2 regions of the Paenibacillus sp. NPDC058071 genome follow, and region 1 is predicted to be linked to the other one. Evidence: predicted binding sites of a transcription regulator. Region 1 holds the regulator's gene; the other holds the start of a gene.
The links. Region 1 encodes CtsR, which represses protease genes until heat stress. Its sites were predicted from a motif close to ATGGTCAATAAAGGTCAAACA; they were not measured.
Positions count from the first base shown of each region.

Region 2: a site for CtsR is predicted at 2,526-2,546, ahead of clpP (ATP-dependent Clp endopeptidase proteolytic subunit ClpP). Genes of this name have one in related genera too.

Region 1 is NZ_JBHVSK010000020.1:12,326-16,838, reverse strand. It holds gene clpC (ATP-dependent protease ATP-binding subunit ClpC) at 1-643, opposite strand, end outside; gene mcsB (protein-arginine kinase McsB) at 646-1,722, opposite strand; gene mcsA (protein-arginine kinase activator protein McsA) at 1,758-2,279, opposite strand; gene ACFVTB_RS23735 (CtsR family transcriptional regulator) at 2,318-2,779, opposite strand; gene ACFVTB_RS23730 (aldehyde dehydrogenase family protein) at 3,565-4,513, opposite strand, start outside.
Region 2 is NZ_JBHVSK010000008.1:230,159-234,671, forward strand. It holds gene gap (type I glyceraldehyde-3-phosphate dehydrogenase) at 1-823, opposite strand, end outside; gene ACFVTB_RS15635 (sugar-binding transcriptional regulator) at 960-1,997, opposite strand; tRNA gene ACFVTB_RS15640 (tRNA-Arg) at 2,252-2,326, shown strand; gene clpP (ATP-dependent Clp endopeptidase proteolytic subunit ClpP) at 2,625-3,209, shown strand; gene ACFVTB_RS15650 (DUF4352 domain-containing protein) at 3,543-4,145, shown strand.

The DNA.
Region 1 (4,513 bases):
TTTTACCGACGCCTGGTTCACCGATGAGAACCGGATTGTTTTTCGTCCGGCGGCTCAATACTTGAATGACGCGCTCGATTTCCTTGCTGCGGCCGATTACCGGATCGAGATTGCCTTCTTTAGCGAAAGCAGTCAAGTCGCGGGCCAGACCGTCCAAGGTAGGCGTGCTGACGTTTGACGGCGTGCCGTGGTTGCTCGATACTGCTTCACTGCTGCCCAGCAGTTGCAGCACTTGCTGACGCGCTTTGTTCAGGCTAATGCCAAGATTGTTCAATACACGAGCCGCTACGCCTTCGCCTTCGCGAATGAGACCGAGCAAAATATGCTCTGTGCCGACATAAGTATGGCCAAGCTTTCTCGCTTCGTCCATCGACAACTCGATCACTTTTTTCGCGCGCGGCGTATAAGCGATATTAGTAGGCTGCTCCTGGCCTCTGCCGATTAGAGCTTCCACTTCATCCTGTATTTTCTCGAGACCAAGACCAAGTCCGATCAGCGCCTTCGCGGCAATGCCTTCTCCTTCGCGAATTAGGCCGAGTAAGATATGCTCCGTCCCAATGTTGTTGTGGCCCAAACGGACCGCTTCTTCCTGCGCCAATGCGAGTACCTTCTGCGCCCGCTCCGTGAATCTTCCAAACATCATATTCATGCACCCCCATGCTCGGTTTGACTCCGCAATTGCTTGCGGATTAATTCGGCCCGTCTATAATCCCGCTGCTCGGCGCTCATCTTTTCGTTGAACGCTTGCTGCAGGAAGCCGGGTTGCGTCATCACGATTAATTCATTCGTGACTTGCGGCGAAACTTCCTCCAACAATCCGAGATCGGCACCCAACCTAATATCGGACAGCCGCTGCGCTGATTCTTTGGAATCCATCGTTGCGGCGTAAGAGAGAATGCCGTAGGAGCGTCTAACCCGATCCTCGATCCGAAGACGGGAATCGGTTAGCAGCCTGACCCTGGCCGCCTTCTCATGCTCGATAATTTGTTTGGCTACGCCGTACAGATTGTCGATGATTTCTTCTTCGGACTGTCCAAGCGTTACCTGGTTTGAAATCTGGAACAGATTTCCCAGCGCTTCGCTACCTTCCCCGTACAGCCCTCTAACGGCCAAGCCGACTTGCGTTACCGCCGATAAAATACGGTTAATTTGCTGTGTCAGCACAAGCGCCGGCAAATGCATCATGACCGATGCCCGGATTCCTGTGCCCACGTTCGTCGGACAACTCGTTAAGTATCCCCGTTGTTCGTCAAAAGCGTAATTCGTTTCCGCTTCAAATATATCGTCAATGCGATTCGCCAGTGTCCAGGCTTCCTTAATCTGAAAGCCGGGATACAGACATTGGATTCGCAAATGATCCTCTTCATTGATCATAATGCTGATGGACTCGTTCTCGCTTAGAATGACGGCCCCGCCACGTGAATCATTAGCCAAATTGGGACTAATGAGATGCTTTTCCACCAGCACCCGCCGTTCCAGCTCGTTCAGCTCCGATAAAACAATCGTATCAAACTTGCCGATCGGCGCCAGCTTTCCGGAGTTGGAAACCTCGGTTAGCAGTTCCATCACTTCCGTCAGCTGGTGGTTGGTCGCAAGCATCGGAAAAGGCAACTGCCGCAAATTGCGGGCTACCCGGATTCGGCTGCTAATCACAATTTCCGAATCGGGTCCAGCTTCCTTCATCCAATCGCTTACCGCCTGTTGTGAGAATCGGCGTTTCATTAAGAGGAACCCTCCTTCATGCGGCCTTTCCTGGCTTACAGATCTACTATTCTACGCTCAAGCTCCCTGATTCGATCACGGATATGAGCCGCGCTCTCAAATTCTTCCCGTTCGATCCGGCCTTGCATATCGCGGCGCAATTGTTCGATTTCGCGCTTATACTGGATTTGCGTACCGGAGCGCTTTGGAATTTTCCCGCTGTGCACCGTGTTGCTGTGGATTCTTTTCAGCATCGGATCCAGACGGTCGGCGAAATGCCGATAGCAGGAACTGCAGCCGAATCGACCTAGCTTGCTGAACTGACTATACGTCAACCCGCAATCCTCGCAACGCAATTGAGGCTGCGTTTTCAGACCGCCTCCGGTTGCTCCCGACGGATCGAAATCGAGCAGCCCGGACAACAAACTATGAATCGAGAAACCGTTCGGCGCTCCCGGAATGCCCTCGCCCTTTTCCCTGGCGCACGACTCGCAAATGTGGAACTCGTTTTTCTCCCCGTTTACGATTTTCGTAAAATGAAGCGTTGCCGGCTTCTTGCCGCATTCTTGGCAAATCATGCCGAAACCTCCTTCCGGTAGCATTAGCTGTGGAACCGCTATTTAACAAGCAGCGTAATGAGCATGGAGCGCAAAAGGCGAGCCCTGACCTCATCCCTCATCGGCAGCTTAAGCGCAATCGTCTCGCGGTCGACGGCCGCTCTCAGCAAGTTGCCTTCGCGCCTTGTGACGAGACCGGCTTCCTCCAGCTGATAAATAAGACCTTCCGCCACGCTTTGTTCGACGCAATCTCCAATCGTTTGATGGATATGGAACTGGATCGTTTTCAGCGCCGGAAGCTCTACCCGTTGGATGCGAATATAGCCTCCGCCTCCCCGCTTGCTTTCCACCATGTAGCCTTTCTCCAGTGTAAACCGGGTACTAATAACATAGTTGATTTGCGAGGGGACGCAAGAAAACTTATCCGCCAGCTCGTTGCGCTGAATTTCTACCGCGCCTTCGGGGCTATCCTGCAGCATATGCTTCAAATACTGTTCGATGAGATCGGAAATGTTACGCAAACCACCAACCTCCCTGTGATGCATAACGAAGTCAAAGTTCTTCCAAGATGCAAGGACAGCAGCAGCTTTATCGCGATAGGCGATTGATCAACAACTGACTTTGACTTTCTTTGACTTTAATTTTATTATACGCGAAAAAAAGGAAAGGTCAAGACGCGCATTTGCAATTTTCTGACGATTCTCAAATCCGCTGCCGAAAATGGCGCTAATACTTAGCATGGAGCGCTTTTTGCTTATTTATACGCTGTTTTCGGCTATTATCCTCCGGTTATAAACAGTTGTGGAGAAAAAAGAGGACAAGAGGCGGTTCTCGCTTATTCACATGTGCATAAGAAAATAAATTAGGCGGCGTCTGTTTTTATCCCCACTGTGCATAAGCAATGCGAAAGTTATCCCGTGCGGGTGCGGGTGCGGGTGCGGGTGCGGGTGCGGGTGCGGGTGCGGGTGCGGGTGCGGGTGCGGGTGCGGGTGCGAAAAAAAAGCCCTCGTGGCAAACTCGGTCGCAAACCGAGCTCGACGGGAGCATTTCAACACTCTTACTTCTTATCCTCGAAACTGACCAAGTTTCCGTTTTTCGTATCGTTTAGCGCTTCGCGCTTCAGAATCTTTAAAAAGAGTGACACAAGATCCTGCCGTACACCCGTAATTCACAGAAACGAGCTAGTAATACGATCTCCTTTACCAGCCCCTGCTTCTACTTCGATTCCACTGCCATCGCTGTCCATTCCAGCCATCTCAACGTGAAGAACGGGCACTTTACTTCGCCCTCTAAAAATTAAACCGCCTTAACGATTAATGACGACAAGCTTCAATTCCGTCATTTCTTCTACCGCATACTTGATGCCTTCGCGGCCAATACCGCTTTCCTTCACGCCGCCGTAAGGCATATGATCAACACGGAACGTGGGGATATCGTTAATCATAACCCCTCCGACATGCAGTTTTCCCGCGGCGTCCAGCGCCGTGCGCAAGTTTTCCGTATAAATGCCCGCTTGAAGGCCGTACCTGGAGTTATTCACAAGCTCGAACGCTTCTTCCATCGTGGACACTTTGTTAATAACCGCAATCGGCGCAAAAACTTCCTGGCAGGACACTTTTAGTTCCGCATATGCATTCGTAATAACAGTTGGCGCCACAATGCCGTTCTGAACGGTTCCGCCGGTGACAACCGTCGCCCCCGCCTCACGCGCTTCATCAATCCACTCCATTGCACGTGCTGTATCCCCTTCGGAAATTAACGCGGATAGTTCCGTCGCCGGATCGAGTGGATCGCCCTGCTTAAGCCGCCCTGCCGCCTCCGCAAACTTTGCAGTAAATCGGTCGTACACATCCTCATGTGTATAAATGCGCTGAAGCGATATGCAGACCTGCCCCTGATTCGAAAAAGCGCCGGTAACGCAGCGATTAATAATCCCATCGATATCGACACCACGATCGATCAGGAGAGCCGAGTTGGAGCCTAGCTCCAATGTGACCCGCTTCAATCCCGCACGGCTGCGAATGCCAATGCCGACTTCCGGGCTGCCCGTGAACGTAATCATGCTTACTCTGTTGTCTTCGACGATCCGATTGCCGACTACGCTTCCCGATCCGGTTACGATGTTGAGCGCTCCCGACGGGAGGCCAGCCTCATCCAGCAGCTCGGCAATCAAATAAGCGGAAAGCGGCGTCTGCGAAGCTGGTTTTAAAACAATTGTATTGCCTGCTGCAATCGCCGGTCCGACTTTGTGCGCA
Region 2 (4,513 bases), on a different contig from region 1:
TGTAGTTCAGAATGCCTTTCAAAGCGCCTTCGGAAGCTTCTTTGAATGCTGCGTTAACTTCTTCAACCGTTACGTTTACTTTCAGTTCAGCAACCAGGTCAGTTACGGAAACGTTAGGCGTAGGAACGCGCATTGCCATACCGTTCAGTTTGCCTTTCAGTTCAGGCAGAACGAGCGATACTGCTTTTGCAGCGCCAGTCGAAGAAGGAATGATGTTTTCTGCAGCAGCGCGAGCGCGGCGCAGGTCTTTATGAGGAACGTCCAGTACGGATTGGTCATTCGTGTACGAGTGAACAGTCGTCATCATGCCTTTTACGATGCCGAATTTGTCGTTCAGTACTTTTGCGAATGGCGCCAAGCAGTTTGTCGTACAAGAAGCGTTGGAAATTACAGTGTGTGCAGCAGGATCGTATTTGTCTTCGTTAACGCCGATTACGACCGTGATGTCTTCGTTAGTAGCAGGCGCGGAGATGATTACTTTCTTAGCGCCGCCTTTCAAGTGAAGCTCAGCTTTTTCTTTCGCTGTGAAAATACCAGTGGATTCAACAACGATTTCAGCGCCTACGGAAGCCCAAGCCAGGTTCTCAGGGTTGCGTTCTGCGAAAACTTTGATTTCGCGGCCGTTAACGATGATCGCGCCCTCTTTTGCTTCAACAGTTGCATCCAGAACACCATGAGTTGTATCGTATTTCAACAGGTGAGCCAGTGTTTTTGTGTCAGTCAGGTCGTTGACAGCCACCACTTCAACCTCAGGGTTGCTCAGCGACGCGCGAAATACGTTACGGCCGATACGGCCAAATCCGTTAATACCAACTTTAACCATTGTTATTTCCTCCTAATCTTTTATGAAAAGCTTTTATTTTCAAAACGCTCTGCGGCTTGGCTTGCTATTGCTGATAAGCACCGCCGCAAACCGTCATGAGACAAATTCATGCTCGGCAGAGTCTTAATCTTTCCGGCTATACCGTACCGTTATCCAGCATTGCTGCGATTTCCAGTGCTGCGGCTTCGTCCGTAACGAGCACATCGTTATGCCCGAACTTCATAACCGCTGCGATAGCTTCGCCTTTGCTCTTGCCTCCGGCAACGCCAATAACAACTTCAGTTTTGACGATATCCTCCAAATGCAACCCTACCGTTTGCATTTGATGGACCACACGGCCTTCTTTATCGAAATAATAACCGAACGCTTCGGCCAGCGCCCCTTCGGCAGCCATCTCTTCCATTAAGTCGGAAGGCAGCTTCCTTCTTCGGGCCATGACCATCGCCTCGCCGATCCCGTGCACCACAATGCGGGCGCTGCGGATAACGTCGACGATTTCCTTAATGTTCGGCTCCTGCATAATGGAAGCGTAAGCTTCCTCGCCCAAATGATCGGGCACGTGCAGCAAGCGATAATGCGCTCCCGTCCGCTTCGCCATCATCGACGCGATCGTGTTCGCCTGATAGTCCAGGCTCTCCCCAAGTCCGCCTCTAGCCGGTACAAACCAATTGGTCTTAAGCGGCGATGGACTTGTGAGATGATTCGCGACTTGAGCGATCGTCGTTCCTCCAGTAATGGCTACGACATCGTGCGGCTTCATCACCTTCCGAAGCACTTGCGTGGCCGCTCGGCCAAGCTCTCGCTTCGTCTGGCTCGATTCGTCAGAATCGCCGGCCACAACGATGACCTGCTGCAGTCCGAACGACGAACGAAGCTTTTCCTCTAGCTCCGACAGGCCGAACAGCTCGGTGTAGTATGGCTCCAGCTGTTCCAACAGCCTTTTGCCGGCTTCGCTGATCCGCATCCCGGCCGTCTCGATTTCGAGCAGCCCCTGAGCTTTCAGGAAATCCGTCTCGGCTCTGAGTACTCGCTCTGTCATGGATAAGGATGCCGCCAACGTTCGTCTGCCAATCAAATCGGACATCATGACTTGATTCAAGATGGAATACCGTTTCCTCATCACATCGAGCAAATCCGGGAGAAGCTGCTGCTGCAGTTCAATAATCTGGCGCATCCTCTTTCTTCACTCCATCGGCTTCCTTCGTTTTGGGATCCTTCCCCATCCGTTGGACCTAAAACGTCCCGTATGTTCGTTTTTAGTCCCACTCTTATTCTAGCCAAAATTAAATGCTTTCGCAAGATGCCAAAGGTCGATGTAAGCGATTACTGTCGCGATTTTCTCAAAATTAATTTTTCTCTTTGTCTTGATTTCTTGACGCGTATAGCATATACTAGGTCTCGCTGTTGCTTTTATGATAGCAATGATGTGCGCCCGTGGTCCAATGGATATGACGTAGGCCTCCGGAGCCTGAGATCTAGGTTCGATTCCTAGCGGGCGCGCCACTAATACGAATGCACAACCGTCCTTTAACAGGGCGGTTTTTTTGCGTTTATGCGGTTTTTGTGGTTGACACTCGTACCGCCTCACCTCGCGCGTTGCAGAAACTTTAGAGCCGCTTAGGCCTCGCAATGCCTTCCTACAATCAACACCACTCCTTGCAAGCAGTGCTTTGCTGCATGACGGCGTTCGGTCAATCACCTATGTTTGACTATCTTTGACTTTTGTTTGCCATTCCGCTATGATGGGAATACAGCAAGCTATATCAACGTATTTATTTCCGAGGAGGGACTTCAATTGGATATGAATTTTGTTCCTATGGTTATTGAGCAGAACAATCGAGGCGAGCGTGCTTATGATATTTACTCCCGTCTTCTGAAGGATCGCATCATATTCCTCGGCACCGGCGTCAACGATGTCGTAGCGAATTCGATTATCGCGCAAATGCTGTTCCTGGCGGCCGATGATCCGGAGAAAGACATCTCTTTATACATTAACAGCCCTGGCGGATCGATTACCGCAGGGATGGCTATCTACGATACAATGCAATACATTAAGCCGGACGTCTCGACGATCTGCGTCGGCATGGCCGCTTCGATGGGCGCGTTCCTATTGACGGCGGGAGCGAAAGGCAAACGCTACGCACTGCCAAACAGCGAAGTGATGATTCATCAGCCGCTCGGCGGAGCCGAAGGTCAAGCGAGCGACATCGAAATTCGAGCGCGCCGCATTCTGAAAATGCGTGACAAGCTGAACGGCATACTCGCAGACCGCTCCGGTCAGCCGCTTGAGCGGATCGAGAAGGATACCGATCGCGATTACTTCATGAGCGCCGAAGAAGCGCGCGAATACGGACTTGTCGATAAAGTCATCGAGAAGGTTCAATAAGCGAATAGCTAGTATAAAAAGGCCAGTGTCCGGCGTCAGCCGCCGACATTGGCCTTTTTGTTTATTTTACGAAATTCTATTCGTTCGTCTCTTCACTTTATAATTCTATCATTTACCTTTAATGATAGACATGATATCAATTTATGACAATATTAGCACCCAGACCACGTTCTTTAGTGTGAAAAAAATCGCGAACTATGGGGATATTTGCAATACCAAATATGAAAATTTCGAAAATATTGTAACCAAATTATTGCTTTATATGTATTAGTATGAGAGTCTAGCAGAATAGATTCAAAAAAATGAGAGAGAACTTACTGGGAGGGTTTCAAAATGAAGAAATGGTTATTAGTTTTAACAATTGCCGCTACGGCAGTATTGAGCGGATGCGGCGGCTCTAAGCCCGCAGCGGAGGAAAATAAGACAGCGGCTACCGATACGCCTACAGAACAAGCTAGCGCAACCCCGGAACCAACACCTGAACCTACGCCTGAGCCAACGCCGGAAGCTCCGAAAGCTGCCAAAACCGGTGAAAAAGTTACTATTGGCGACTGGGAAGTAACTTTGGATAGCTTCGAATACAAAAAATCGATCGAGGATTCTTTCTTAGTGTACTCGCCTGAAGAAGGCAACACATTCGGTATTGCTAATGTTACGATTAAAAACATAGGCAAAGAAGCCGGAACGTTCCTGCCAGTCATGCGGATTACGAAAGAAGATATCGACGCTACGCTCGTATACGATTCCGAATACACTTTCGTCTTATCGAACATTCTTGGACTGAAGGATCAACTGTATATGCAAACTTTGAATCCGCTCTCGTCCAAAAAAGGAATCATTATTTTTGAGCTTGCTACGGAAGCCAAAGATTCGGACAAGCCGCTCGAACTGAATTTTAACTACAACAAAGAAGATTTCTTGTTCCAAATCCGTTAATAACGGAAGCAAGAAAGTAGACAAGAGAAACGGCAACGTTCCTTCAGGGAGCGTTGCCGTTTCTTCTTCTGACTGTAGAGAAAGAAAGCCCCGCAAAGTTCCCCAACCGCTGGAAGGCGCAGCAACTGCAGATTCTATTTTGATGGAAAGAATGGTTCACAACCACCAACCAAGGAATTAGGCTTTAATGGCGATCGAAGAACCCTCTGACCAGCAGCGCTCCCCCCTCACTTCAAGTCAATGTACTGATTTCAGTTTTAAGTCGAAAAAACGGCTCTACACCATAATCAGTGCTTGACACTCTTATTCGTGAGGTCTGAACCACAAGTGACCGTTATAGCAAGACTTTGCATTCGAATAGAAAGAGT